One region of the Streptomyces sp. NBC_00727 genome, then DNA from elsewhere that is predicted to be linked to it. Evidence: predicted binding sites of a transcription regulator. Region 1 holds the regulator's gene; the other holds the start of a gene.
What was found. Region 1 encodes HspR, which represses chaperone genes until heat shock. Its sites were predicted from a motif close to TTGAGNNNNNNNNNCTCAA; they were not measured.
Positions count from the first base shown of each region.

Region 2: lon (endopeptidase La) is a predicted target of HspR. The motif match lies at 2,926-2,944, and genes of this name have one in related genera.

Region 1 covers NZ_CP108981.1:3,263,974-3,275,844, reverse strand. The annotation lists gene OG242_RS14695 (sugar transferase) at 1-587, opposite strand, end outside; gene dnaK (molecular chaperone DnaK) at 838-2,694, shown strand; gene grpE (nucleotide exchange factor GrpE) at 2,691-3,341, shown strand; gene dnaJ (molecular chaperone DnaJ) at 3,474-4,658, shown strand; gene OG242_RS14675 (heat shock protein transcriptional repressor HspR) at 4,660-5,106, shown strand; gene OG242_RS14670 (LuxR C-terminal-related transcriptional regulator) at 5,146-6,147, opposite strand; gene OG242_RS14665 (LuxR C-terminal-related transcriptional regulator) at 6,147-7,124, opposite strand; gene OG242_RS14660 (helix-turn-helix transcriptional regulator) at 7,309-8,292, opposite strand; gene OG242_RS14655 (hypothetical protein) at 8,403-8,660, shown strand; gene OG242_RS14650 (hypothetical protein) at 8,662-8,982, shown strand; gene OG242_RS14645 (pyridoxamine 5'-phosphate oxidase family protein) at 9,090-9,494, opposite strand; gene clpB (ATP-dependent chaperone ClpB) at 9,707-11,871, shown strand, end outside.
Region 2 covers NZ_CP108981.1:4,935,431-4,947,301, forward strand. The annotation lists gene OG242_RS22515 (response regulator transcription factor) at 1-720, opposite strand, end outside; gene OG242_RS22520 (spermidine synthase) at 956-1,648, opposite strand; gene OG242_RS22525 (cysteine hydrolase family protein) at 1,745-2,323, opposite strand; gene OG242_RS22530 (DUF4259 domain-containing protein) at 2,376-2,777, opposite strand; gene lon (endopeptidase La) at 2,967-5,387, shown strand; gene OG242_RS22540 (polysaccharide deacetylase family protein) at 5,471-6,151, opposite strand; gene OG242_RS22545 (lysozyme) at 6,434-7,276, opposite strand; gene OG242_RS22550 (MarR family winged helix-turn-helix transcriptional regulator) at 7,517-7,999, shown strand; gene OG242_RS22555 (hypothetical protein) at 8,015-8,797, opposite strand; gene OG242_RS22560 (nitrate- and nitrite sensing domain-containing protein) at 9,161-11,871, shown strand, end outside.

The sequences.
Region 1 (11,871 bases):
TCGCGCACGGGTACGCGTACGGCCTCGGCGAGGACCGCCAGGTCCAGCCGCAGTCCCTGGTGCTCGGCGTAGTGCTGGTCCAGGAGCTCCGCGTCGTCCCACGGCATTCCCGAGCGGTGCCGGACCTGTGCCAGGCCGGTCAGGCCGGGCTTCAGCTCCAGCCGCCAGTGTCGCGCACCGTGCGTTCCGTTCCGTACGTCGCCCGGGGCGAGCGGGGCCGGCCCCACGAGGGAGAGCTCGCCGCGTACCACGTGGTGCAGGCGCGAAACCACGTCCAGCCTCAGCCGTCGGGTGTGCAGTGAGCGCAGGACCAGGGGTCTGCCGTGCAGCCCGGTGCGCGGGGAGTGTGTCGTCACCCGGCGGCCCCGTACGGCGAGGGCCAGGGCGGCGCCCGCCAGTAGAGGGGAGGCGAGGAGCAGCAGGAACGAACCCAGGACCAGATCGAGGGTGCGTTTGGCGGTCGGGCGGGGAAGGGGTGTGGGGGCCAGGGCGCGCAGGGATGCGCGTGAGGCCGCGAGGCGGGACGCCGGCGGGGGGCGCCAGGGGTGCGGCCGGGGTCCTCTTCCCCACTGTCCCTGCGTACGCATCGTTCGCACCTGCCCGGAATTCGGCGGATCGGATGCCGGTTTTGCGCTGCTCACGGCATTTTGTGACAGAACGATCCCATGCGGCCATGATGGGGAGGGGCTGCGCGGCGCATGAGGCGCCTGGTGTCGCCGATGGCGCGGGGTGCGTGCACGTAAGTTGAGCCGTAGTGACTCAGGTCTGTTGACTCCGTGACGGGAGTCGTGCATCCTTGAGTCAGATCCACTCAAGTAGTCAGTTGGAGGAATCGAAATGGCACGTGCGGTCGGCATCGACCTGGGCACGACTAACTCCGTCGTCAGCGTTCTCGAAGGCGGCGAGCCCACCGTCATCACCAACGCAGAGGGCGCCAGGACCACGCCGTCCGTCGTCGCCTTCGCGAAGAACGGCGAGGTGCTGGTCGGCGAGGTCGCCAAGCGCCAGGCAGTGACCAACGTCGACAGGACCATCCGCTCCGTCAAGCGCCACATGGGCACTGACTGGAAGATCGACCTGGACGGCAAGAGCTTCAACCCGCAGCAGATGAGCGCCTTCATCCTGCAGAAGCTGAAGCGCGACGCCGAGTCGTACCTGGGCGAGAAGGTCACCGACGCGGTGATCACCGTCCCGGCGTACTTCAACGACTCCGAGCGTCAGGCGACCAAGGAGGCCGGCGAGATCGCGGGCCTGAACGTCCTGCGCATCGTCAACGAGCCGACCGCCGCCGCGCTGGCGTACGGGCTCGACAAGGACGACCAGACGATCCTCGTCTTCGACCTCGGTGGCGGCACCTTCGACGTGTCCCTCCTGGAGATCGGCGACGGCGTCGTCGAGGTGAAGGCCACCAACGGTGACAACCACCTCGGTGGTGACGACTGGGACCAGCGCGTCGTCGACTACCTGGTGAAGCAGTTCGCCAACGGCCACGGCGTGGACCTGTCCAAGGACAAGATGGCTCTCCAGCGTCTCCGCGAGGCCGCGGAGAAGGCGAAGATCGAGCTGTCCTCCTCGACGGAGACCACGATCAACCTGCCGTACATCACGGCGTCCGCCGAGGGCCCGCTGCACCTGGACGAGAAGCTCACGCGCTCGCAGTTCCAGCAGCTCACCGCGGACCTCCTGGACCGCTGCAAGACCCCGTTCCACAACGTCATCAAGGACGCGGGCATCCAGCTCTCCGAGATCGACCACGTCGTTCTCGTCGGTGGCTCCACCCGCATGCCGGCCGTCGCCGAGCTCGTCAAGGAGCTGACCGGCGGCCAGGAGGCCAACAAGGGTGTGAACCCGGACGAGGTCGTCGCCATCGGCGCCTCGCTCCAGGCCGGTGTCCTCAAGGGCGAGGTCAAGGACGTCCTGCTCCTCGACGTCACCCCGCTGTCCCTCGGCATCGAGACCAAGGGCGGCATCATGACCAAGCTGATCGAGCGCAACACCACGATCCCGACCAAGCGCTCCGAGATCTTCACGACGGCCGAGGACAACCAGCCGTCCGTGCAGATCCAGGTCTACCAGGGCGAGCGCGAGATCGCGGCGTACAACAAGAAGCTCGGGATGTTCGAGCTGACCGGTCTGCCGCCGGCCCCGCGCGGTGTCCCGCAGATCGAGGTCGCGTTCGACATCGACGCCAACGGCATCATGCACGTCGCCGCGAAGGACCTCGGCACCGGCAAGGAGCAGAAGATGACCGTCACCGGCGGCTCCTCGCTGCCGAAGGACGAGGTCAACCGGATGCGTGAGGAGGCCGAGAAGTACGCGGAGGAGGACCACGCCCGCCGCGAGGCCGCCGAGTCGCGCAACCAGGGCGAGCAGCTCGTCTACCAGACGGAGAAGTTCCTCAAGGACAACGAGGACAAGGTCCCCGGCGACGTGAAGACGGAGGTGGAGACCGCGCTCACCGAGCTGAAGGAGAAGCTCAAGGGCGAGGACACCGCCGAGATCCGCACGGCCACCGAGAAGGTCGCGGCCGTCTCCCAGAAGCTGGGCCAGGCGATGTACGCCAACGCCCAGGCCGAGGGCGGCCCGCAGGACGCGCAGCCGGGTGCCGAGCAGGCGCAGGGCGACGCCCAGGACGATGTCGTCGACGCCGAGATCGTGGACGACGAGAAGGACTCCAAGGGCGGTGCGGCGTGACCGAGGAGACTCCGGGCTTCGAGGAGAAGCCCGACGTCCCCTCCGGCGCCACCCCTGACGACGCCGAGCCGAAGGCCGCCACCCCCTCCGAGGAGGCGGCGGCCCCGGCCGGGGACGACGCGAACCGGGTCACGGCCCTGACCGCGCAGCTGGACCAGGCCCGCACGGCGCTCGGCGAGCGCACCGGCGACCTCCAGCGGCTGCAGGCCGAGTACCAGAACTACCGCCGCCGCGTGGAGCGGGACCGGGGCACGGTCAAGGAGATCGCCGTCGCGAACCTCCTGTCCGAGCTGCTGCCCGTGCTCGACGACGTCGGCCGCGCCCGGGAGCACGGTGAGCTCGTGGGCGGGTTCAAGTCGGTGGCCGAATCGCTGGAGACGGTCGTCGCGAAGCTGGGCCTCCAGCAGTTCGGCAAGGAGGGCGAGCCCTTCGACCCGACGGTCCACGAGGCCCTGATGCACAGCTACGCGCCGGACGTCACGGAGACGACCTGCGTGGCGATCCTGCAGCCCGGCTACCGGATCGGCGAGCGCACCATCCGCCCCGCGCGGGTCGCGGTCGCCGAACCCCAGCCGGGGGCGGCTCCCGCGGCCGCGAAGGAAGAGAAGGCAGACGACGAGGAGAGCGGTGGCGGCGAGGAGGTCTGACATTCCGTCCGATCACCTGGCAGCACACCGCCCGGCCATCAGGACCTTCCGTCCGGCCGGTGCCAGGGCCTGCGGGCCCGGCGCCGGCCGGACGGGGGGCTCCCGGCCGGTCGTCCGGAAGGAGGGACGTCGATGAGTACGAAGGACTTCGTCGAGAAGGACTACTACAAGGTTCTCGGCGTCCCGAAGGACGCCACCGACGCCGAGATCAAGAAGGCGTACCGGAAGCTCGCCCGCGAGTTCCACCCGGACGCCAACAAGGGCGACGACAAGGCGGAGGAGCGCTTCAAGGAGATCTCCGAGGCGAATGACGTCCTCGGCGACGCCAAGAAGCGCAAGGAGTACGACGAAGCGCGCGCCCTCTTCGGCAACGGCGGCTTCCGCGCCGGGCCGGGCGGCGCCCAGGGCAACTTCAACTTCGACCTGGGGGACCTCTTCGGAGGCGCCCAGGGCGGGGGCCAGGGCGGCGCCGGCGGTTTCGGCGGCGGCGGACTGGGAGACGTGTTCGGCGGCCTCTTCAACCGCGGCGGCGGCGCCGGTACGAGGGTGCAGCCGCGGCGCGGTCAGGACATCGAGTCCGAGGTGACCCTCAGCTTCACCGAGGCGGTCGACGGGGCCACGGTCCCGCTCAGGATGTCCAGCCAGGCGCCCTGCAAGGCGTGCTCCGGCACCGGCGACAAGAACGGCACCCCCAGGGTCTGCCCGACCTGCGTCGGCACCGGCCAGGTCTCGCGCGGCAGCGGCGGCGGTTTCTCGCTCACCGACCCGTGTGTGGACTGCAAGGGCCGCGGCCTCATCGCCCAGGACCCCTGCGAGGTCTGCAAGGGCAGCGGCCGGGCCCGCTCATCGAGGACCATGCAGGTCCGGATTCCGGCGGGCGTCTCGGACGGGCAGCGCATCCGGCTGCGCGGCAAGGGCGCCCCGGGCGAGCGCGGCGGACCGGCCGGCGACCTCTACGTCGTCGTCCACGTCGACGCCCACCCGGTCTTCGGCCGCAAGGGCGACAACCTCACCGTCACGGTGCCCGTCACGTTCACGGAGGTGGCCCTCGGCGGCGAGGTGAAGGTGCCGACGCTCGGCGGGCCCCCCGTGACGCTGAAGCTTCCGGCCGGTACGCCGAATGGGCGTACGATGCGGGCCCGCGGCAAGGGCGCCGTCCGCAAGGACGGCACCCGGGGCGACCTCCTGGTCACCGTCGAGGTGACCGTGCCCACCGGCCTCGGCACCGAGGCCAGGGACGCGCTCGAGGCCTACCGCAAGGCGACCGCGGACCAGGATCCGCGGGCGGAGCTGTTCCAGGCGGCGAAGGGAGCTTGAGGTGGACGGCCGAAGGCGTAACCCGTACGAACTGACCGACGAGTCACCGGTGTACGTGATCTCGATCGCGGCCCAGCTCTCGGGCCTGCATCCGCAGACGCTGCGCCAGTACGACCGCCTCGGCCTGGTCTCCCCCGACCGCACGGCCGGACGCGGCCGACGCTACTCGGCCCGCGACATCGAGCTGCTGCGTACGGTGCAGCAGCTGTCGCAGGACGAGGGCATCAACCTCGCCGGCATCAAGCGCATCATCGAGCTGGAGCACCAGGTCGCGGCGCTCCAGCAGCGCGTCGCCGAACTCTCGGCTGCCGTGGACGGAGCCGCGGCGGCGATGCAGCAGCGCGAGGCCCAGGTCCACGCGTCGTACCGGCGCGACCTGGTCCCGTACCAGGATGTCCAGCAGACGAGCGCCCTGGTGGTCTGGCGCCCGAAGCGGCCGAAGGACTGAGCGCTGCTCGCTGTTTGCTGCTCGCTTCTGCGCGGCCCGTCACTCCGGAGTGACGGGCCGTTCTGCTGTGTGCGGCGGTAGGGGGCCCTCCACGACGCCGGACCGGATGAGCAGGGCGCCGAGGTGGGTGCGGGTGGTGGCGCCGAAGGTGGCCATGAGCTTGGCGATGTGGGCGCGGCAGGTGCGGATGCTGATGCCGAGCTTTTCGGCGATGTTCTGGTCGGTGTTGCCCTCGATGAGGAGGCGGGCGATGCTCTGTTGGACGGCGGTGACCGAGGTGTGGGGTGCGGCGCTGCGCAGCGGCTGGGCGAAGGGGGTGGCGCCGGCCCAGAGTGTTTCGTACAGCTGCGCCAGGTAGCGGACGACGGCGGGGTGGCGGATTTCCAGGGCCGCGGTGCTTTCGACGTCGGCGGGGAGGTACGCGACGTCGCGGTCGAAGATCATGAGGCGTCCGATGGCCTGCTCCATGGTGCGGACCTGGAGGAGGTCGCTGGGCAGCTGGGCCACGTAGGCCTTGAGGTCCGGGCCGTAGCGCGCCGAGTGCTGGTAGATGTGCCGCACCCGGACACCCCTGTCGGCCGTGGGCAGCGTTCCGGCCAGCGCGATCTGAAGCTTGTGCAGAGGCCTCGTGCTGCCGGGCTGCAGGGTCAGGATCTCTTTCCGGACCTCGCGGGCGGCGCCGTTGATGGACGCCTGGATCGTCGCCCCGCCGTCGAGCACGGTGACGGTGCGAGAGGGATGTTCCTGCGCTGTGGAGGCGAGCGGGACCAGTGCCTTGGCCAGGACGTCGATCGCGCGTACCTGGTCCAGTACCCGGCGGGCGAGCGGGTGCAGCAGTTGTGCCAGGGCTGCCGAGGGAGGCGTGGGGCGCAGCCAGAGACTGTCATCGGGGTCGGGGCTGAGCAGGACGCCGTCCAGTAGACAGGGCACGGTCGCGGTGGTGGCCCGGGCGATGCGGCCATGTGCCAGGGCCTGTGTGTAGAGGCCGAGGGCTTCCTCGCACAGCTCGTCGTTGCTGTGGCCGTGTTCGTGTGACGGCATTACCGGTCGAGCTCCACGACGCCGGAGCGGACGAGCAGGGCGCCGAGGTGGGTGCGGCTGGTGGCGCCGAGGGTCTGCATGAGCTTGGCGATGTGGGCCCGGCAGGTGCGGACGCTGATGGCCAGTCTGCGGGCCACGATCTGGTCGGTGTTGCCCTCGACGAGGAGGCGGGCGACGCTCAGTTGGGCGGCGGTGATCGGCATTTTGTGCGCCGGTGCCTGGAGGGGCGTCGAGAGGGGCTTGGCCTGGGCCCACAGCACCTCGTACACCTGGATCAGGTAGCGGACGAGTGCCGGGTGGCGGATCTCCAGGGCGACGTCGCGGCGGGCGCTGGCGGGGATGAAGGCCACGGTGCGGTCGAAGACGAAGAGGCGTTCGACCGTCTGCTCGATGGTGCGCACCTGGATGTGGCTCGGCGGCACATCCTGCACGTAGGCCTTGATGGCCGGGCTGTGGCGGGCGGGGTGCTGGTAGATGTGGCGCAGGGTCACGCCTCGCTCGGCCATCGACAGGGCGCGCTCCAGCGCCTTCTTGAGCTGGTCCACGGGGCGGCTCCCGCTGGGCTGCAGGGTCAGGACCTCCTCCCGCGCACCGTCCGTGGCGTTCTGGATGGCCGCCTCGATCAGCGGAAGGCCTTCGAGGACGGTGATGGCGAGGTTGGGGTCGGTGCTGGCGACGGACGCCAGTGGGGCCAGGGAGTCGGCCAGGGCGGCGGAGAGCCGGATGCGCTCGTGGATCTCCCGGGTGACGGGCTGCAGCAGATGGGTCAGGGCGGCGGAGGGCGGCACCGGGCGGATCCAGTCCTCGTCCTGGGGATCAGGGTGGACGAGCGCCAACTCGATGAGACAGGCGGCGGGTTCGAGCGCGGAGCGCGGCAGACGACCGGCCTTGAGTGCCTCGGTGTAGGTCCTGAGGCCGGTCTCGCACAGTTCCAGCTCACCGTGCGGGTGGTGCGATATGTCCTCGTCCTCGCTCATTCGTGACCCCCCACTTTCGGCAATGCAGCAAGATGACGGTGGTGGAAACGTGGTTCCCCGGCGACTCTGGGTGTGTCGGGGGAGCCGGGAACTCCCCCGGCTGATCAGGGGCGCGGCCATGCTCTCCCCCGTTGCGTGGTGCGCCCGCCGGCCCGGGGGGTGGGGAATTCGGGGCCGATCCCGGTCAGGAATCCTGATCAAGGATTCCTGACCGGGCGATCAGATAGCCGAGTTGGGCGCGGCTGTTGCTGCCGAGGATGACGGACAGCTTGGCCACGTGGGCCCGGCAGGTGCGGACGTTCATGCCCAGGCGGCGGGCTATGGCCTCGTCCACATGGCCTTCCACGAGGAGTTGTGCGATGGAGTGCTGAACACCGCTGACACCTTTGGGAGCCGGCGTGTACGGAAGCTCACCCAGGAGAGGGGACGCGCGGCTCCAGAGCTGTTCGAAGACCTTGATCAAGTAGTCGACCAGTCCGGGATGACGCAACTCCAGGGCTACTTGGTCGTCGCTGCGCGCAGGAATGAAGGCGACTGTCCGGTCGAAGACGATCAGTCGGGCGATGAGTTCCTCGAGTGTGCGTATTTCCACCTTGCCGTCGGCCAGTCGCTCGGCGTAGGCGAGCGTCCCCTGACTGTGCCGGACGGTGTGCTGGTAGAGGGTGCGCATACTCACTCCTCGGTGCACCACCAGAAGAGCGCGCTCCAAGCCCTCCCGGAGACGGTCTTCTCCGCGGTCGCCTCCTGGCTGGACCGTGAGGACTTCCGTGCGGCACTCGGCGGTGGCCAGGTCGAGGGCGGCATTGATCCGGTGCTTCCCTTCCAGCACGGTAATGGCGTGAGTGGTGGGGGGTACCTGTGCGCTGATGTCCATGAACGGCTCGAATGACTCCGTCAATTCGAGGGAGCGTCGTCGGCGTTCCTGGATCTCGCGTTCGATGGGATGAAGACGCTGAGCGAGCGCTGTGGACGGCGGCAGCGGCCGGAGCCAGTCCGGGTCGTCAGGGTCCGGATGGAGAAGGGCGAAGTCCATCAGGCAGGGGGCCGAAGTCGCCTCTGCCCGGGAGATGCGCCCCGAGCGCAATGCGCTGGCGTAAAGACGCCCTCCGTCGGCGCAAAGATCAGTGATCCCGTGGTGATGTGTCCTCTTTGAGTCGCTTGTGGTCATATCCGCACCCCCCAGGTTCCTGAACATGCAGGAACATGATGCATCGACTCAGTGGTGTTCGTGTGCCCAGGTGAGACATCGTCTTAGGTGCGGGGGAGAAGAATCCACAAGTGAGGACGAAGCTGACTATGTATAAGCGACTGCTTCGCTCGGCGCTTGCCGCCTCGTTCGTCGCTGGCCTGGGCTACGGCGTTCTGGGTGGCGCCGGCGAGATCGGTGCGGGTGCTGAGAAGCCCGCCGGCCCCAGTGAGATCAGCTGGAGTGTCGAGGCTGTTGGATCATCCGGCGAGATCAGCTGGCTCTCCCAGGCGTCGGTCGCGTCGAGTGAAATCAGCTGGAATTCGCTGCCGACCCGGGCGGGCGCCTGACATGACCACCCCGCCGGACGACCGCACCTTCAGGCGGGAGATGGCGACCGCCTACCGGTCAGGGTGGCATTTCATCGATCTCGTCACGGCGCTGCCCCACCGTGGTGACTCGTTGATGGTCACTCTGTTCGGCGACCCGGTCGTCGTCGCCCGCGAGGACGACGGAGAGGTACGCGCCTACCGTTGCCTGCGCAAGCCGCGGGGCGCGCCGCAGCCGGTGCGCTGCGCCATCCGGTACGACATGATCTTTGTGAATCTCGCACAGCGTGACCACCAGCTGTTCGAACCTGAAGCCATTTCCGCCACCCCCCGCAGTGCCTGAGCGATCCCCCGTCGTTTTACGTCGCTCAGTCACTTCCCCCACACAACGGCGCCACCGTGACCTGAACACGGTGGCGCCGTTGTGCTTTCTCCGGACGGGCGGCGCGTTCAGCCGCGGCCGAGCGCCCGGTCCAGGGTGATCTCGATGACGACCCGGTCCGGGTTGGGCGAGGGCACCCGGTCGTAGCGCTCCGTGTGGCGGCGTACGGCCTCCGCGACCCTTTCCGGGTCCGTGCTGATCCGTGCCACGCCCTCCAGGGTCGCCCAACGGCGGCGGTGCACCTGGCACGCAGCGACGCGGGCGCCCTCCGGGCCGGCGGCCAGGATGTTGGCGACCTTGCGGCTGTGCTTGTTGGTGATGACCCGGGCGAGGCCGGCCTCGGGGTCGTACGTCACGCACACGGGGACCACGTGCGGCGTGCCGTCGGGGCGGGGCGTGGTGAGCGTGCACACGTGGCTCTCGCGCCAGAACGCGAGGTACTCGGGGCTCGGCTGGTGTACGTCGACTGCCATGGGCCCCAGCGTAAGCGGGGTCCCGCGCGCTGCGGTGGCGGGGACCGGGGGCGGCCGCTTCACTCGGAGGAGGAGCGAGGCCGCGTTCGCCTTGAGTGGAAAGCGCTCTACTTTGCCACGCGCCGCCTTGAGTGGAATAGACTCAACTTTGTGCACGTTGACCGTGTCAGTAGTGGGAACGGACTCGTCATCGCAAGGAGGAGACAGCGCACGTGGACGCCGAGCTGACCAACAGGAGCCGGGACGCCATCAACGCGGCCACCAGCAGGGCCGTGAAGGACGGGCACCCCGATCTGACCCCGGGGCATCTGCTGCTGGCGCTGCTCTCGGGTGACGACAACGAGAACCTCATCGATCTGCTGGCCGCCGTCGAGGCCGACCAGATCGCCGTACGCACCGAGACCGAACGGCTCCTGGGCGCGCAGCCCAGCGTGACCGGGTCGACGGTCGCACCGCCCCAGCCCAACCGCGAGCTGCTCGCCGTCATCGCGGACGCCGCGCAGCGCGCCAAGGAGCTGGGCGACGATTACATCTCCACCGAGCACCTGCTGATCGGGATCGCCGCGAAGGGCGGTCGTGCCGGTGAGATCCTCGACGGGCAGGGTGCCGGCGCGAAGAAGCTGCTGGACGCGTTCGAGAAGAGCAGGGGAGGGCGACGGGTGACCACTCCCGACCCGGAGGGCCAGTACAAGGCCCTGGAGAAATTCGGCACCGACTTCACCGCCGCCGCGCGCGAGGGCAAGCTCGACCCGGTCATCGGGCGCGACCAGGAGATCCGCCGCGTCGTCCAGGTGCTCTCGCGGCGCACCAAGAACAACCCGGTGCTCATCGGTGAACCGGGCGTCGGCAAGACCGCCGTGGTCGAAGGGCTCGCCCAGCGCATCGTGAAGGGCGACGTTCCCGAGTCCCTGAAGAACAAACGGCTCGTCTCGCTCGACCTGGGCGCCATGGTCGCTGGCGCGAAGTACCGGGGCGAGTTCGAGGAGCGCCTGAAGACCGTCCTCTCCGAGATCAAGGAGAGCGACGGCCAGATCATCACGTTCATCGACGAGCTGCACACCGTCGTGGGCGCGGGCGCCGGCGGGGACTCCGCGATGGACGCGGGCAACATGCTCAAGCCGATGCTGGCGCGCGGCGAGCTGCGCATGGTCGGCGCGACGACGCTCGACGAGTACCGCGAGCGGATCGAGAAGGACCCCGCCCTGGAGCGCCGCTTCCAGCAGGTGCTGGTGGCGGAGCCGTCCGTCGAGGACACCATCGCCATCCTGCGCGGACTCAAGGGCCGTTACGAGGCCCACCACAAGGTGCAGATCGCGGACGCGTCCCTGGTCGCCGCCGCGACCCTCTCCGACCGCTACATCACCTCCCGCTTCCTCCCCGACAAGGCCATCGACCTCGTCGACGAGGCGGCCTCCCGGCTGCGCATGGAGATCGACTCCTCGCCCGTTGAGATCGACGAACTCCAGCGCTCCGTCGACCGTCTGCACATGGAGGAGCTGGCCCTCAGGAACGAGAGCGACCCCGCCTCCAAGCAGCGCCTGGACAAGCTGCGCCGCGACCTCGCCGACAAGGAGGAGGAGCTTCGTGGCCTCAACGCCCGCTGGGAGAAGGAGAAGCAGGGCCTCAACCGCGTCGGTGAGCTGAAGGAACGCCTCGACGACCTGCGCGGCCAGGCCGAACGCGCCCAGCGCGACGGCGACTTCGACACCGCCTCCAAGCTGCTCTACGGGGAGATCCCGGGCCTGGAACGGGAGCTCGCCGAGGCCGCCGAGGCCGAGGAGGAAGCGGCGAAGGAGCCCAAGGAGACCCTGGTCAAGGAAGAGGTCGGGCCGGACGACATCGCCGATGTCGTCGGCGCCTGGACCGGCATCCCGGCCGGCCGCCTCCTGGAGGGCGAGACGCAGAAGCTGCTCCGCATGGAGTCGGAGCTCGGCAAGCGCCTGATCGGGCAGACCGAGGCCGTGCAGGCCGTCTCGGACGCGGTGCGCCGCACCCGCGCCGGCATCGCCGACCCCGACCGTCCCACCGGCTCGTTCCTGTTCCTCGGCCCGACCGGTGTCGGCAAGACCGAGCTGGCGAAGGCCCTCGCGGACTTCCTCTTCGACGACGAGCGGGCCATGGTCCGCATCGACATGAGCGAGTACAGCGAGAAGCACAGCGTCGCCCGTCTGGTCGGCGCCCCGCCCGGATACGTCGGTTACGAGGAGGGCGGCCAGCTCACGGAGGCGGTCCGCCGCCGCCCGTACACCGTCGTCCTGCTGGACGAGGTCGAGAAGGCCCACCCCGAGGTCTTCGACATCCTGCTCCAGGTCCTCGACGACGGCCGGCTCACCGACGGACAGGGCCGGACGGTGGACTTCCGGAACACCATCCTGAT
Region 2 (11,871 bases), 1.7 Mb from region 1:
CAGGGCGTAGCCGACGCCGTGCACGGTACGGATGCGCTCCGCGCCGATCTTCCGGCGCAGCGCCTTGATGTGGCTGTCCACGGTCCGGGTGCCCGAGGCGTCCGCCCAGTCCCAGACCTCCGCGAGCAGCTGCTCACGGGAGAGCACCGCGCGCGGCGTGTTCGCCAGGCAGACCAGCAGGTCGAACTCGGTCGGGGTCAGGTGCACGTCGTCGGCGCGGACCCGCACCCGGCGCTGCGCGTGGTCGATCTCCAGCTCGCCGAGGCGCAGTATGCCGCTGCGCGGCGTCACGGCGGCCAGCGCGGCCCGCTCCACCCGGCGCAGCAGCACGTGCACCCGGGCGGCCAGCTCACGCATCGAGAACGGCTTGGTCATGTAGTCGTCGGCGCCGACCCCGAGCCCGACGAGCATGTCCGTCTCGTCGTCCCGCGCGGTCAGCATCAGCACCGGCACCGGCCGCTGGGCCTGTACGCGGCGGCAGACCTCCAGGCCGTCGAAGCCGGGCAGCATGATGTCGAGGACCATGAGGTCCGGCTGCCATGCCTCGGCCGCGTCCACGGCCGCCGGGCCGTCGAGAGCGGTCTGCACGAGAAAGCCCTCCGCCCGCAGCCGGGCGGAAATGGCGTCGACGATCGTGGCGTCGTCCTCGACCACCAGCACCCGGCGCTGCGCGCCCGGGGTGGCCGCGACGCCGTTGTGGGTGGTGTGTGTCTGTTCCATCGCCCCGCCCCTGCCCGTTTTCACGGAGGCCACTCCCCCGGACGTACGGTTTTCGCTCGTGAATTTCGTGGGTGATCCCGCTATCGGTCAGCAGCGTAGAGGCAGCGGAGGGTTTCCGGCTACGCAGGGTGCAAGGCCGTCCGGCCCCGGCGGGCGTACGGGGGCGGCGAAGTGTCGCGCTCGCGGGGGCCGGACCCCGGGCGCCCGGGGATCCGCGATGCCCGGCGGGGGGATGTCAGTCCCTGCGGATTGCGAGATGGACCACGTCGGGCACACCTCGGGCAACGCCCACTTCTTCCGCCCTTACCTCCTGGAACCCGGCATTCCGTAGGGCCTGGTCGAATGCGGCGGACGGTTGTGCGGACCACACGGCGAGGACCCCGCCCGGGTTGAGCCGCGCGCGGCAGTCGGCCAGACCGGCGGGGGAGTACAGGTCGTTGTTGTCCTCGGTGACCGTCCAGTCCGGCCCGTTGTCGATGTCCAGACACAATGCGTCGTAACGGTCCGTAGTCGTCCGCAGGTGTGCGACGAGGTCGGTCGTCAGGATCTCCGTACGGGGATCGGCGAGCGCGGGACCCGAGATCCGGTCCAGCGGCCCCTGCCGGTGCCAGTCCACGATCGCCTCCTCCCGCTCCGCCACCGCGATCCGGCCCCACCGGGGCTCGGCGGCGGCCCGGGCGAGCGAGAACCCGACACCGAGTCCCCCGATGAGCACGGAGGGCGCGGACCGGCCGGCCGGCAGCGCGTCCAGCGCCGCGTCGATCAGCAGCCGCTCGGACCGCCCGTCCGAGGTGTCCATCAGGAAGCACCCGTTGGCGATGATCTCGAAGTCCTCCCCGCGTATGCGCAGGACGACCTCCCCGAAGGGTCCCTCGCGGCGGTCCAGGGTGACGGGGGCGTCGGCGTCGGGGCCGAACGTATGGGGCATGGCGCTCAATCTCCGGTGGCCGTGGTCGGTGACCCCGCCATCCTGTCGCGGCGGGACGGGCGGGGCCAGCGAGTTCGTGCGGGGCGGGGAGCGCGGCTACGAGCCCGGCGGGGCCGTGAACCGTACGTCCGCCGCGGGCGTCGTGACGTCGGCGTCCGCGCTGATCGCCCAGGCCGCGACCCGGGACACGACGGCCGCGGGCACCGCCTCGGCGACCCCGGGGGCGGCCGGGACGTCATGGGTGGCGTGGGCGTCGTGCGGGAGGACGACCCGGTAGCCCAGCTCCAGGGCGGTGCGGGCCGTCGCCTGGACGCACATCTCCGACATGACCCCGCAGACGGCGAGCGACTCCACGCCCGCCTCCGTCAGGACGGCGCCCAGGTCCGTGTCCGCGAAGCCGTCGTCCCGGATCTTGCGGATCACGGACTCCCTGGGGCCCGGCTCGACGGGTAGGTGCAGTGCCCAGCCCGGTGTGTGCGGCTCGTCGCCCGCGCCGGGGCCGCCGTCGTTCTGGAGGTGGACGACGACCGCGCCGGCGCGCCGCGCCCGGTCCAGCAGCCCGGCCGTACGGTCCAGCAGCACACCGGCCGCGGGGACGGCCCGGGCGCCGGTCACCCCGTCCTTCTGGACGTCCACGACGATCAGGGCCTGCACGGGGGGCGGGGAGTCGGTCATGCCGCCATCCTGTCCGGCCCGGCGCGCGGGCTCCACGGAATATCGGGGGCGCTCAGGCCCGGGGCATAAGGGTCTCGCGCAGGCGGTTGACGCTCGTATGCCAAGGCCCGTCGTCCGTCTCCTCCCAGAGCTCCAGGGGCTCGGACGGCTCCGTGAGGACCCGGTCCAGGGCCCGGAGCGCGAGTTCGCGCAGGCCGGTCAGATCCGGAAGCGGCTCGTCGGGGCCGTACGCGGAGTCGGCGGTCGCGCCGCCGGGGCACTGCGCCGCGACCAGGGCGGCCGCCGCTATCGCCTCGTTCGCCACGTCCGAGTCCAGGTAGTCCGTGGTGCCCACCGTCTCGGCGAGCGCGGCGCGCACCAGGCCCTCGCGCGCGTCCGGCGCGGCGTCGTCCAGGCCGCCGCACCAGTCGGCGGCGGTGTCGTTGTCGAAGGGGCCCACGTCCCACGTACCCATATGTCTCTCCCTGCCGAGTCGATCTCCTCGATCTCCACGCATCGTGACAGGCGCCACTGACAGTGGCCTTGGAGCGCCCGCCCCGGGTGGCTTCGCCTGATCGCTCAGAGCGAACAGGTCTTGGGGAACATCGAGCGGCTCACATGCATTGAGTCGGTATAGCTCAACTTGACTGCCGAAGGGGAGATCATGGCTACTGAGTCCAACGCCGTCACACCGCTCACCCTGCCCGTGCTGCCGCTCGACGACGAGGTCGTGCTGCCGGGAATGGTGGTGCCGCTCGACCTGTCGGACACCGAGGTGCGCGCCGCCGTGGAGGCCGCGCAGGCCGCGGCCCGGGAGGACGGAGGCAAGCCCGAGGTGCTGCTCGTCCCGCGCATCGACGGGACGTACACCGGGATCGGGGTCCTCGGCACCGTGGAGCAGGTCGGACGGCTCTCCGACGGCGATCCGGGCGCCCTCATCCGGGGCCGCGACCGGGTCCGCGTCGGAGCGGGCACCAGCGGGCCCGGCGCCGCGCTCTGGGTGGAAGGGGTCCGGGTGGACGACACCGTCCCCGACCCCCTGCCCGGGGCCGTCGCCGAGCTGGTCAAGGAGTACAAGGCGCTCGCCACCAGCTGGCTGAAGAAACGCGGCGCCTGGCAGGTCGTGGACCGGGTCCAGCAGATCGAGGGCGTCTCCGCGCTCGCCGACAACTCCGGTTACTCCCCCTTCCTCACCACCGCCCAGAAGGTGCGCCTGCTGGAGACCACCGACCCGGTCGCCCGGCTGAAGCTCGCCATCCAGTGGCTTGGCGAACATCTCGCCGAGCAGGACGTCGCCGAGTCGATCGCCAAGGACGTCCAGGAGGGCGTCGACAAGCAGCAGCGCGAATTCCTGCTGCGGCGCCAGCTCGACGCCGTACGCAAGGAACTGTCCGAGCTCAACGGTGATCCGGAGGACGAGTCCGACGACTACCGGGCCCGCGTCGAGGCCGCCGACCTGCCCGAGCACGTCCGTGAGGCCGCGCTCAAGGAGGTCGAGAAGCTGGAGCGCGCCTCCGACCAGAGCCCCGAGGGCTCCTGGATCAGGACCTGGCTCGACACCGTCCTCGAACTGCCCTGGACCGAGCGGACCGAGGACGCGTACGACATCAAGGGCGCCCAGGAGATCCTGGACGCCGAACACGCGGGCCTGCAGGACGTGAAGGAGCGCATCACCGAGTACCTCGCGGTGCGCAAGCGCCGGGCCGACCGCGGTCTGGGCGTCGTCGGCGGGCGGCGCGGGGGCGCGGTGCTGGCCCTCGTCGGCCCGCCCGGCGTCGGCAAGACCTCCCTCGGGGAGTCCGTGGCGCATGCCATGGGCCGCAAGTTCGTCCGCGTCGCCCTCGGCGGTGTCCGGGACGAGGCGGAGATCCGCGGCCACCGGCGTACGTACGTCGGCGCGCTGCCCGGACGCATCGTCCGCGCCGTCAAGGAGGCCGGTTCGATGAACCCGGTCGTCCTGCTCGACGAGATCGACAAGGTCGGCTCCGACTTCCGGGGCGACCCGGCCGCCGCCCTCCTCGAAGTGCTCGACCCCGCGCAGAACCACACCTTCCGCGACCACTACCTGGAGGTCGAACTCGACCTCAGCGACGTCGTCTTCCTGGCCACCGCCAACGTCCTGGAGGCCATCCCGGAGGCGCTGCTCGACCGCATGGAGCTGGTCAGGCTCGACGGCTACACCGAGGACGAGAAGGTCGTCATCGCCCGCGACCACCTGCTCCCGCGCCAGCTGGAGCGGGCCGGCCTGGAGAAGGACGAGGTCGCGCTCGACGAGCCGGCGCTGCGCAAGCTGGCCGGCGAGTACACCCGCGAGGCCGGTGTACGGAACCTGGAGCGGGCCGTCGCCCGGCTGCTGCGCAAGGTCGCGGCCCAGAGCGAACTGGGCGACCGCGCGCTGCCGTTCACGGTCGGCGCGGACGACCTGCGTGGTCTCATCGGCCGCCCGCACCACGTGCCCGAGTCCGCCCAGGACCCGGCCGAGCGCCGCACCGCGGTGCCGGGCGTGGCCACCGGGCTCGCGGTGACCGGGGCCGGCGGGGACGTCCTCTTCGTGGAGGCGTCGCTGGCCGACCCGGAGACCGGGGCGTCCGGACTGACCCTCACCGGTCAGCTCGGCGACGTCATGAAGGAGTCGGCGCAGATCGCGCTGAGCTTCCTCCGGTCGCACGGCGCGGAGCTGGAGCTGCCGGTCGCGGACCTCAAGGACCGCGGGGCGCACATCCACTTCCCGGCGGGCGCGGTCCCCAAGGACGGCCCGAGCGCCGGCATCACGATGACGACGGCGCTGGCGTCGCTGCTCTCCGGGCGGCTGGTCCGCACGGACGTGGCGATGACCGGTGAGGTGTCGCTGACCGGGCGGGTGCTGCCGATCGGCGGGCTGAAGCAGAAGCTGCTGGCCGCCCACCGCGCGGGCATCACCACCGTGGTGATCCCCAAGCGGAACGAGGCCGACCTGGACGACGTCCCGGCCGAGGTGCTGGAGACCCTGGAGGTCCACCCGGTCACCGACGTCCGCCAGGTCCTGGAGATCGCCCTCGCCCCGGCCTCGGCCCCGGCGGAGCGCAGGATTCCGGCCGCGGCGTAGGGAGTGTCCTGCCGATCACGGCTGGTACGGGCGGCCCGCCTTCCCCACGCGGGGAGGCGGGCCGTTCCGCGTACGAGCGGGTCCTACGGGCGGTAGATCGTGCCCGGGACCGGCTCGGCGGGAGCCATCAGCTGGGGGACCGTCACGAAGGTGTAGCCCTCCTTCTTCAGCGCGTCGATGATGCCGGGCACCGCGGGCACCGTGCCCTTGTAGATGTCGTGCAGCAGGATGATGCCGTCCTTGCCGGCCTGGTCCAGGATCCGCTTCCTGATCAGCGCGGAGTCGGTCGTCGAGTAGTCCTTGGCGGTCGCGCTCCACAGGATCTGGGACAGCCCGAGGTCCTTGCTGATCCCGGAGACGGTGTCGTCGGTGCGGCCCTGCGGCGGGCGCATCAGCCGGGGCTTCTTGCCGGTGATCGCGGCTATCGCGTTCTGCGTCTTCTCCAGCTCGGCGCGTATCTCGGCCGGCTTCTTGTCCGTGAGGATCTCGTGCGACCAGGTGTGGTTGGCGATCTCGTGCCCCTCGGCCGCGAGCCGGCGGACGGTGGCGGGGTGCTTCTTCACGTGGTTTTTGCCGAGCAGGAAGAACGTCGCGTGGACCTTCTTCTCCTTGAGGATGTCCAGCAGACGGGGCGTGTCCTCGCCCGGCCCCGCGTCGAAGGTCAGCGCTATGCACTTGGCCTTCCGGCAGTCCACCGGCCCGAACGACCCCTTGGCGTCCGACGCGGCGTCGGCGCGGGCCGAACCGGGCGCGGTGGTGTCCATCGAACAACCGCTCAGCGTCAGCGTGAGCGCGGTCACAAGGGCGACGGCCAACCCCGTACCGATCGGCTTCCTCTTACTGGGCACGGCGCGCCACTCCCTCGTGTGAACGGGCGCACTGGTGTGCGACCTGGAGCGGCGACTATACCTCTCGTGTATACACTGAGTTCATAGTGGGGTCGGTTTCCCGCCTCGTCCGCGAAACGCCTGGTCAGGGGCGTGGACGCGACGAAGCCCGGCGACGGGGTACGTCACCGGGCTCCGCAGGCCTGAAAGCCGCCGCCGCTATCCGTTGGCGAGTGCCCGCACGCGGTCCAGGGCGCCGTTGAAGTGGTTGTGGTCACCCACCGTCGGGCCGGACGAGGTGTACTGCCAGATCGTGTAGAAGCCCCAGCCGGCCGGGAGCGTGCCGACCGTGCTGTTGTACCGGGCCACCCACAGCGGGTTGGTCGCGCCGAAGCTCGCGTTGTTGCCCGTGCAGGACTGCCACCAGCTGGTCGCGGTGTAGATGACCGCGTCCCGCCCGGTGCGCGCCTTGTACGTGTTCACGAAGTCACGGATCCACGAGACCATCTGGGCCGCGGACTTCCCGTAGCACTGCGCGCCGTACGGGTTCCACTCGATGTCGAGCACGCCCGGCAGGGTCTTGCCGTCCTTGGACCAGCCGCCCCCGTGGTCCACGAAGTAGTTGGCCTGGACGGCGCCGCTCGTGGTGTCGGGTGTGGCGAAGTGGTACGAACCCCGGATCATCCCGACGTTGTACGAGCCGTTGTACTGCTGGGCGAAGTAGGGGTTCGTGTAGTACGTGCCCTCGGTGGCCTTGGTGTAGGCCCACTTGACGCCGCTGTTCCACAGCGTCGACCAGGCGACGTTGCCCTGGTGGCTGCTGACGTCGACGCCCTCGGTCTGGGCGGCGCGGCCTTCGACGGGCAGACCGCCCCTGCCGTCGTGGGCGATGACGCCCATGCCCATGGTGGCGGTGCCGCGGGCGGGAGCGGTGGGGTCGCCGCCGGCCGCGTTCGCCGCGCCGGGCAGGGCGATGAGGAGGGAGAGAGCTGCGAGCAGAGTGCCGGCCGCCGCGAAGCGCGAGCGGCGGGTCGTCTTGGAGCCGGATCTGTGCACGGGCATTGCGTGCCTCCGAGGCCTCAGTGGGGGGATCTGCTGACCCGGGGGGCGCCGCAGGGCGACCCCGGCGGCATGTCATGGTGTGAACATGCCATGCATGACGCTACGCACGTAGACCCGTACGGCGGAAGAGGGCCCGGGCGGTGCCGTTGGTCTACTCCTGCGAAATACTGGCGGAGCTGCGGTGATGGCCGTCGGCGGAAGAAACTTTCATCTGCGGGAAAGCTCTTGAGGGGAGTTGACGTGCACGGCAGCGAAAGCGGGCGTGAACCCGGCGCAACCGGAGGAAGTGGTGTGGACCACGAATTCCTCGCCCTGGAGCTGGAGTTGGCCGTCTTCCTGCGGCGCGCGCGGGCCAGTTCCGGAGAGATGGCGCGCGAGGTGCACCCCGAACTGGAGGCCGCCGCCTACGGCCTCTTCGTACGCCTGGAATCCGCCGGCCGGCAGCGGGCCACCGATCTCGCCGCGTACTTCGGGGTCGGCAAGGCCACCATGAGCCGTCAACTCCGCGCCCTCGAAGCCCTCGGCCTGGTGGCGCGGGAGCCCGACCCCGCCGACGGGCGCGCCTTCCTCGTCCACCTCACCGAGGAGGGCCTCGCCCGCTTCCGCAGCGTCCGCGACGCCCGCCGCGACCGCTACGTCCGCAAGCTCGCCGACTGGGACCGCGCGGAAGTCGCCGAACTGGCCCGGCTGCTGCACCAGCTGAACGCCCGCGCCGAGGACTGAAGGGGCGCCGGGCGCTCACAGCCGGGCGTAGAGCGCCGTCGCGTCGTCGTGGGTCTTGCCGCGCAGGCGCTTACGCTCCGTGTCCGCGGTCTCCAGGGCGCGGACCCGGTCGATCAGGCCCTGCGGGCCCTCCTTCTCCAGCACCCCGAGGCACGCCGCCCAGTCGCCCTCACCGAACATCTCCGTCCACCGGCTCGCCCCGTCCGTCATCGCCGCCAGCGCCCGCACGCCGGCGCGCGGCGTCCGCCCCACGACCGCGCGCTCCGCCACGGCCGGGTCGGCGGCAGCCGTGAAGAAGCCGCCCTCCTTGTTGCGCGCCCGGGCATCGGCCACCGCCTCCGACACCAGCAGCTCCCGGGGCAGCCGGTCCAGCCGGTCGTCCAGGACCGCGCGGACCTCCCCGGCCGGCGACTCGAGCAGCAGCACCGAATCGGACAGCACCAGGTGTTCGATCTCGGCCTCGTCCCAACGCGCCACGACGACGGTTGCCTGTGGCGTACGTACGTGAGAAAGGTCACACGTGGAACGGTGGGCGTCCGCGGTGCGCCGGATGGACTCCGCGAGGATCTCCCGCAAGGTCAGATCCCGCCGTGAACCGGACAGTTCGACCAGCGCCCCGCCCAGCCTCGCGGTGAACCACGGAACCGAGTGCACACAACCGGCGTCACCGCTGGGCGGGGTGACGCCGTCGAGCAGCACCAGCCCCCCGCCCCGACCGGATGCAGGGAGGACGGTGGCCGTCCAGTCCTCGTTCGGGCGATCGGGAGCACCGGCGGCGGTCGCGAGTTCGATACGCATGCGACCAGTCTGCACGATGCCTTCACCGTGCCTGCACGGCACCGGGATTGGTGCGTACCAGCAGGTCAGAAGGTCGGCCGGGCGGAAGGAATCACTCCGCCCCGGGGTGCGGGCGGGCATCCTGCCAAAGCCCGCCCGGAAGTTCCAGCCGGTGTCCACGCATGACGCCGGAGCCCGCTGGGGAGACTTGTTCGCCAACTCCGGAGTGATGTTCACTCGTTCGTGTGGCGGAGCGGTTGATGCGCGCCCCCTCCCGAAAAGCACTGGAATGGTCGGAAGCCGTACCAGGGGGCGGGACGCTCGTTCATGTGACCGTGCGTCACCTCTGCTTCAAGGGCGGACGAGTCAAGATTGCGAGCACCGGTGCAGAAGAAGCGGCCTCGGAGCAAGGGCGGCAGCAACAGCGGTTCCGGGGCGGCGCCGACGGCCCCGGCCGAGGGCGGTCGCACCGTACGCGTCCGCAGCCGGCTGATCGCGGGCGTCGCCGTCGTCGGGATCACCGTCATAGCGGCGGGGACACCGGCCGTGCTCGCCGCCTCCTCAGACCTCACCGACTCCCAGCACCTGGTCACCCTCGCCGAGCTGAACCAGCAGGCGATCTCCCTGGCCCACTCGCTCGCCGACGAGCGCGACGAGGTCACCGCGTACATCGCGGCCGGCCGGGAGGGCGAGCCGGGCAACCGGGGCGCCCGCGTCGACCAGCAGGTGGACGAGATCCGCGAGGCGGCCCCGGCCGACCTGCTGCGCGACCTGTCCACCATCCCCTCGCTGCGCCGGGACGCGGTCAGCGGCAAGGGCACGGCGCTGGAGGCCCACCAGGCGTACTCCGAGGTCATCGGCAAACTCCACGGCCTCGCCGACGAGCTCGCCCGCAGCACCCCGCCGCGCGCCGCCGACGCGACCCGCACCCCGCAGGCGCTCGGCCGGGCAACCGAACAGGCCTCCGCCGCCCGCGGGCTGCTGCTCGCCGCGCTCGCCGTGCCCCGGCCGGAACCGGCGACCCCGCGGATCGACCCGTTCACCGGCCTCCCGGTCCAGCCCCAGGACGAGGGCGAGACCAAGGAGGACCGCACCCGCGACGCGCTGAGCGCCGCCGCTCAGCAGGCCCGGGTCGGTGAACTCTCCGCGCTCGCCGGCTTCGACCAGGCCGCCGGCGCCACCGCCCGCGACAAGCTGTCCTCCACCGTCACGGGCCCCGAGGTCAACAGCGCCGAGAAGTACCTCGCCGAGCTGACCGACCGCCCCGAGCTCTCCGACGACGACCTGAAGGTGAGCACCAAGAAGGTCGCCGCGGCCCTCTCCGCGCGCGTCGACCGGATGCGCTCCGTGGAGGCCGCGCTCGGCACCACCCAGGTCCAGCGCCTCGAACAGCTCCGCGACGACGACGTCACCGCCCTCGAACTGCGCATCGCGCTCCTCGGCGGCTGCCTGCTCGTCGCCGTCGCCGTCTCCACCGCCGTCGCCCGCACCCTGACCCAGCCGCTCGCCGTGCTGCGGATCGGCGCCGCCCGGCTCGCCGCCGACCCAGCCACCGCCGAGCCGGTCCGCTACACCGGCCGCAACGACGAGTTCGCCCAGGTCGTCCGCTCCATCAACGCCCTGCACGGCCGGCTGCACGGACTGCTGACGGAGTTCAACGGGCGCTTCGGGGAGCTGGAGACCGAGCGCGCCGAGCTGGTCGCCGGCCGCGAGGCCCTCACCGTCCAGCGCGCCGAACTCCAGGTGCGCGCCGCCGACCTGACGGCCCAGCTGGAGAAGCTGAAGAACACCGTCCACCACACCTTCGTCAACCTCTCACTGCGCACCCTGGGCCTGGTCGAGCGGCAGCTCGGCGTCATCGAGTCCCTGGAGGAGCGCGAGCAGGACCCGGAACGGCTCGGCACGCTCTTCAAGCTCGACCACATGGCCACGGTCATGCGCCGTCACAGCGAGAACATGCTGGTCCTCGCCGGCGCGGACCACGGCCACGGCCACCCGGGCCCGATCCCGATGGTCGACGTCCTGCGCGCCGCCGTCAGCGAGATCGAGCGGTACGAGCGGGTCACCATCCAGTCCCTCCCGCCGCACGCCCAGGTCGCCGGGTTCGCCGCCGACGACCTCAGCCACCTCGTCGCGGAACTTCTGGAGAACGCCACCTCGTTCTCCCCGCCCGACTCCCACGTCCAGCTCTCCGGCTGGCTCCTGGAGAGCGGCGAGGTGATGCTCTCCGTGCAGGACGAGGGCATCGGCATGTCCTCCGTACGGATGGGCGAGCTGAACACCCGCCTCGCCGACCCGACGCTCTTCGAGGCCGGCGAGCAGAACGCGGACGGGGCCGGGCTCGGCCTCCAGGTCACCTCGCTGCTCGCCGCCCGGCACGGCGTACGGGTGGAGCTGCGCGAGCAGAAGGGGAGCGGGGTGACCGCGGTCGTCGTGCTCCCGGAGGCCCTGCTGCCCAAGGCCCTCCCGGCCGCGACGCCGCCGCCGGTCACGGCCCCGGGCGACGCGCCCACGCTCAACCTGCCGGGCTCGGTCGCCGAGGCCAACTCCAACACCCTGCCCGGACGCGCCGCGTCCACCTCCGACGACCCGATGATCGCGGCGGCGGAACGTGCCCTCGCGGGAGCGGGGGCGCCTGTGGCGCCGGAGGCGCCGGAGGTTCCTGAGGCCGACGTGACCCCTGAGGCCCCGGAGGCGCCCGCCGCCCCGGAGGCGCCTGCGGCCGACGAGCCCGCAGCCGCGCCCGAAGCCGCAGCCGCCACGGAGCCCCAGCCCGACCCCGACCCCGACCCCGGCCCCGAGAGCGACCCCGAGGCCACCCTCCAGGTGCGCCTGCCCCGGCCGCCTCGTGCAGCGGACGCGACCGCCGCCGGCCCGTACGCCATCGGCCCCGACCGCCACGAGCGCGCCGCCGACGAGGCCCCGCACGCGGACGCGGCGCCCACCGCCCCCGATGCCCCGCACGCGGACGCGGCGCCCACCGCCCCCGATGCCCCGCACGCGGACGCGGCGCCCACCGCCCCCGATGCCCCCGCGCCGGCGGTCACCGCACCCTCCGAGACGCCCGTGCCGGCGGACAGCGCGGCAGCGGACAC